Regions from separate parts of the Lysinibacillus sp. FSL K6-0075 genome, predicted to be linked through region 2. Evidence: riboswitches for the same ligand, from Rfam matches in the RefSeq annotation. Region 2 holds a riboswitch; the other holds the start of a gene.

Region 1 (3,184 bases), 340 kb from region 2:
TATAGCAGTATACTGACTAATAGGAATCGTGAGGACAACACCAATCCCCCCTGCTAAGGCACGGGCTAATTCTAAAGAAAGATTCAAGGACAATGTGAGCCCTAATGTGGAAGAATTTTTCAAATAGAGAATAATCATAGGTATGGAGCCGCAAAGGTAGGCAAAGAATAAAATACTTGTAATCGTACCCATGATATCTTTGCCAATTTCATGCCCAGAAGTTTTAAGTGCCTTCACAGAAATAGAAGGGTCTTGTTCATATAAAGCAAAAATGGAGGAAGCCATCGTAATAGAGACGTCCATGACAGCCCCAAGCGAGCCAATAAATAAACCGGCCATAAAGACTGTGCGATAGGGCCGTGTTAAAAATTGCATTTCTTCATAACGAAGACCATTTTCACCTGTCAACCACATCACAATTGAGCTAATGATAAGCGCTATAATGGTTCCTAAAAGTGTGGACACAATGGCTACATACGTTTTTGTATTCAATCCACTAATGAGTAGGAGCGAAATAATGGTAAATAGCAGGGCACAAATACCACTAACGAATAACAGACTTACGCCTCCATGTGTAACATAAAGATCTAATGCAAATGATAAGATTAAGGCATTGACAACCAAACTAATGATAGAAAACAAGCCCTGTCTTTTGCCTATAATGAGTAAGGCGAAAATAAAAATCCACGCAATCATGATCATGGTTTGATCACGTTTTAAATCGAGGATGGTACCTGTTAACCCTGATTGTGTTGCGTGATCATCTATGGTGACAAAGATTTCATTACCTACATGGTATTTTTGATCAAAAGCACCAGAAGAAGAATAGTCATTCATCAAATAAATGGATTGCCCCTTATACTGTCCATTTTTGATCATGGCCGTAATTTCCTGTGTAAACAATTCATCCTCATTCTCATACATATCTGTCATCGGTTCTGATTCTGTGACGTTCACCTGTATTACTTCCGCTATCGGTCGATCATAAAATTGTTCATTATGATGGACGAAAACAATTGAAATTCCACAACAGAGTGCTAATAAGGCATAGAAAACACCTTGCTTAAACGGTATATTTTTTAAAAATGTCAAGGAAATGACCTCCAAACTGCTAGACTGAATAGTCACCTGTAAAGGAACGTTTTTTTGATTGAGAAGTTTCACAAACAGGTTAAATGTCATCATTTTAATAATTTCTTTTACATTTATCAAGTCACGTCAGAGCTGCTTAAAATTTATATGACGAAAAAATTTAAAAAGAAGGATGGATAATATAATAAAATAGTGTTATCGTAAGACTAGCTAAATAAAAGTATCCTTCAGGGTAGGGTGAAATTCCCGATCGGCGGTGATGAAGCAATTCAAAGTCCGTGAGCGCAAGCTGATTTGGTGCAAATCCAAAACCGACAGTGACAGTCTGGATGGGAGAAGGGTAAAAATGCGAGCTTTTTAAATTGATTCTAATTTAGAAGGTTTATTTGACTATGCATTTATTACACCACTTCCCAATCATCTTTTGGGAAGTTTTTTTATTTAGCTACAATCGAATAGAAGATGTTCTTCGGGGTAGGGTGAAATTCCCAATCGGCGGTGATGAAGCAATTCAAAGTCCGTGAGCGCAAGCTGATTTGGTGCAAATCCAAAACCGACAGTGATAGTCTGGATGGGAGAAGAACAAATGAGATGACAGTCTATGAAAAAAATCGTTTTCAAGTAGGCTTATTTGTTGATGTCTTATACTCCCAAAACCCCTTTGATGAAAGGGGTTTTTATTTTTTATTGGTAACTAGTGAAGGGAGAAGGATAAAATACAAAAACAGGTGGATAGACTTTCAAAAATGACGGATAAAACTTCAAAAGTGAAGGATAGAAGAGCTAATAAGAAGAGTAGGTGATGGAATGTTTACAGGGCTTGTAGAGGATATTGGTGTCGTAAAAGCTGTGCAAAGCGATCGGGACAGTATGAAAATTACGGTTCAATCAGCCATGATAGCGGAGGATGTCAAGCTTGGCGACAGTATAGCAGTCAATGGTGTTTGTTTAACGGTGACACATTTTACTGAACAGCAGCTTACAATGGATGTTATGCCTGAAACAGTCAAAGCAACAAATTTACAGCAGCTGGCACTAGGTGATTCAGTTAATTTGGAGCGTGCCATGCCTGCTAATGGACGATTTGGCGGTCATTTTGTTGCTGGTCATGTCGATGGCGTCGGTAAAATTTTGCGCATACGTCCAGTAGCAAATGCCGTTTATATGGATATAGAAATGTCAGAGGAACTAACAAGCTTTTGTATTCCGAAGGGTTCCATAACAATTGATGGCACAAGCTTAACCCTTTTTCATGTTGAAACGAATCGTGTCACGATTTCGCTCATTCCTCATACTTACAAAGAAACCGTTTTAGGTATGAAGAGGGTTGGAGCAATCGTTAATATCGAAACAGATTTAGTCGGTAAATATATTTTACAGCAACTAAAAAAAGGGCAAGTAACGCCAACAATTACGAGAGATTATTTAGCACAACATGGTTTTTAAAATAACAGAATGAGGAGATGATAATCGTGCTACATACAATTGAAGAAGCCATTGAGGATTTAAAGCAAGGCAATATGATTGTGGTGGTCGATGATGAGGATCGGGAAAATGAAGGAGATCTGCTGGCACTCGCTGAATTCATCACACCAGCAACAATCAACTTTATGGCAACCTATGGTAGAGGTTTAATCTGTACACCGATTTCGCAACAAATCGCACAAAAGCTAGATTTACATCCGATGGTTCAGCGCAATACGGATAACCATCAAACCGCATTTACGGTGAGTATTGACCATGAAGAAACAACGACAGGGATTAGCGCCTTTGAGCGTGCATTGACAATACAGAAAATGATAGAAAAGCAAGCTAAGCCGACTGATTTTCGTCGACCAGGTCATATTTTTCCGCTGATTGCGAAGGAGCATGGTGTGTTAGAACGGAGAGGGCATACAGAAGCGACAGTTGATTTGGCGAAGCTTTGTCATAGTATACCAGCAGGTGTTATTTGTGAAATTATGGGGGATGATGGGCAAATGCTTCGTTTTGAGGAACTGACAAAGTTCGCGGCACATCATGGCTTAAAAATGATATCAATAGAAGCATTGGTTGTTTATCGTAATCAGTTATCCACAAATGAAAATAAAAT
Region 2 (3,184 bases):
CAGGCCATAAGAAGAATTTTACGCCCTCCATTGCCCCATCCAATGTAACAGCACGCACAACAAGGACAATGAACATTATAAAGAGTAGCGGCATCATCCATTTATTGGCCTTTTCGATCCCATTTTGTACACCTAACGAAATCACAAGTACATTGGCTAATGTAAACAATACTAAACCAACTAGCGTAATCCAAGGCGTACCTATAATTTTTCCAAATAGTTCAGCAGGATCTACTGCTGGATCGATTACAGCGCCAGCAACACCGAGCCCGCTATAAATAAAGATCCAACCTCCAACTACACTATAAAAAGTTAATAATAAAAAACAACCTAGTACACCCATTCGACCAATCCAAGCCCAGCTTGGCTTTGTCGGAGCAATTTTTTTATATGCCGTTACAGCCTCCGATTGTGTACCACGCCCCAAAACATACTCGGACAATAGCATTGGTAACCCTATTAACAAGGTAAATAACACAAAGATTAGGAAAAACGCTCCCCCACCACTTTGTCCCGTTACATAGGGTAGTTTCCAAATTGCCCCTAGTCCAATTGCAGCACCCGCTGATGCTAGAATAAATCCTAATTTACTAGACCACTGTCCCTTTTGTTCACTCATCTCTTCAAACTCCTCAAACATTCTAAACTCTTCCCTATTTTACATGAAAATATAGCTTTCGACTAGGTCATAATGATAAAGTACTAGATAGCTTGCTTACTCCATTACTTTTTTCTATGTTTATCCGTTAGTTTTGCCTTTCTTTCCGTTCCTTTTAGTAATTTATCCGTTACACCTTAAACCCTATCCATCATTCCTTCAACAAAAAACCTCGGGTATATTCACCCGAGGTTAGCGTATATTATTTTGATATATAGATAGAACGCTGACGGTCGATCCATTTGCGCATTGTTGTAAATAAAAACGCCATAATAGCCGTTAATAAAATACCTTTCACAATGTTAAATGGTAAAATCCCAGCGACAATCATTTTATAAAGTGAGTCACCTACAACAGGTTCCATTCCTAAGAAGTATGTGTACATTGGTAAAAATACTACATAGTTTAAAATACTCATGCCTACTGCCATAACGACTGTACCTGTTGCTAAACCTCCAACAAGACCAGCAATTGTTTTAAAGCGATTAAAAATAAAGCTTACTGGTAAAATAAATAAAATGCCTGTTGTAAAGTTAGCAATATGACCTACTGGCACACCTGTTGGCGTTCCTGAGAAAATCCAATCCAATACATTTTTAAATAACTCTACTAAAATACCAGCTACAGGCCCCATTGTGATGGCTGCTATTAATGCAGGCATATCACTAAAGTCCACTTCCAAAAATGCTGGGAACGGCGGAATCGGGAAATTAAAAAGCATTAATAAAAACGAAATACTGCTCAGCATACCAATCGTAATAAACGATTGAAGTTTAACATTCTTCTTCATAGAAAACTCTCTCCTCTTTGCTGATTCAATCTCGCAAGAAGAAAGGTGACGATCTTTCAATTGTTAGCATGAAAAAACCCTTATGCATGAAAAAGCACAAGGGAGAAAGGCATGACGAATAAGCGTCAATATAAACTATTTTTTGAGCACTGTTTAAAAAGCTCTACAAAAAAGCGCTCGGCTATAGTTCACTTCATAACAATGAATGACGATCGTACCTCCATCTTCTCCCATCCAGACTTTAACTGTCGGCCTTGGAATCACACCAAGTCAGCCATGCAAATAAATTTGCACAGGTCGCGGGCTGAAGAGTGTAGCATAAACCATTCGAGTTAATGAAAAACATTAACGGTTTACCACTCTATTACCGCCGGTCGGGATTTTCACCCTGCCCCGAAGATGAATCATATTATTTTATACTACAACCTTACTATAATTAATTATCAAGAAAAAGTAAATAGTTCTGCTTAAAAAAATCCGATTAGATTTGTATGTATTATAAAAATGGAGCATTCCATGCTACAGGAATGCTCCATTTTTGACTAAGGCATATATTGTTTATTTGGCCCCACAGGCTTTGGCAAATACGTTTTCAAATCGAATCCTTCCCAGCTTTCTTGGACCACATTATCTAAGCGTAATTGTTGGCCAAAGCCAGCAGCAGTTAACATCATGGCCTCAATCAATTGCGTGGCGCGGATTGGCTCCATCGATGCTAAATCTAAGGGGATATCAAATGTAACGACGACACCTTCCGCTTCCTCTTTCACGGTATAAGTCACGTTTTCAGGAACAACTGTTACATAAACATCATCATTTTTGTTTTTCATGAGTGTAAGTGCCTCTGTAACATTTGCAAATGTTTGACGGAAATCTGGTGACAGATATTCCGCACCATTACCATCTTGGTATAAATAATAATTAAAATGTTTGGCGTTTGTTAATGACATAGCTTGGCTTGGCTCGCCCTCTTGAGAAAACTCATAAGGTGTGCCATCTTCATTTTGAATCTCCACTTCCGTATATTCAGAATCTGAGAATGTATCTTCCAAAGTTCCTTTATACTCATTGACGGTAGCTGAAGCAACATCATAGTCATTGTCCTTTGGTAAAACGTGGACAAGCTTGTCTTCCTTCTCCTTCAGTTCACCTTTAAAAGGATGATAATCTGTAAACCCTTTGGCTTCTTCATCAATTTGAGGAGCGTATTTCTCATACATCTGTAGAGTAGAAGGTTTTTCTGTTCCAAAATCAGTTGCTACACGCTCATTTGGTATCACATATGTCATTGGCACACTTTCCGCATCACGTCCTGCTAAACCAATACGGAAAACGACAGCATCTTTCACATCTTCCTCATAGACAGATGACCGTAAAGATAACATGCGCTCATGCTCCGATACAATACTGGATTGAAGCGCTTCATCCTGCGTAGCAGCGTCTTTAGCAGAACGATCTTCCTGTAAAGTAGCGTAATTAGCCGTTTCTGGAGTACTAGCTAGATCTTTTTGGCTAGCATCATTATTCATGAACATGGAGCCAACGAGTACCGTTAGCGCGAAAACTGCTGCTACACTCGTAAAAATCGGCATTCTTCGGAACTTAAATCGTGATGGTCGTTCATCTTGGATCAAAGGTTTACTTTCTTGTTGTGCTTCTTCATTCTCTATAGGTTGTTGTATCGCTTCTTGAAGGTGACTATTATCCTGCAAGCGAGCATCTGCCATTAACCGATT

The links. A riboswitch is a leader RNA that binds a small molecule or an ion and turns the genes downstream of it on or off. The one in region 2 is predicted to bind FMN.
Region 1: another riboswitch for FMN. It lies ahead of ribE (riboflavin synthase); the one in region 2 lies ahead of MHB65_RS06410 (ECF transporter S component).

The regions. Positions count from the first base shown of each region.
Region 1 covers NZ_CP151947.1:1,697,785-1,700,968, forward strand. Annotated here, with positions in the region: gene MHB65_RS08150 (YibE/F family protein) at 1-1,092, opposite strand, end outside; FMN riboswitch at 1,312-1,437, shown strand; FMN riboswitch at 1,554-1,679, shown strand; gene ribE (riboflavin synthase) at 1,900-2,538, shown strand; gene ribB (3,4-dihydroxy-2-butanone-4-phosphate synthase) at 2,565-3,184, shown strand, end outside.
Region 2 covers NZ_CP151947.1:1,360,345-1,363,528, reverse strand. Annotated here, with positions in the region: gene MHB65_RS06415 (sodium-dependent transporter) at 1-619, opposite strand, end outside; gene MHB65_RS06410 (ECF transporter S component) at 861-1,448, opposite strand; FMN riboswitch at 1,667-1,853, opposite strand; gene MHB65_RS06405 (RNA polymerase subunit sigma) at 1,991-3,184, opposite strand, start outside.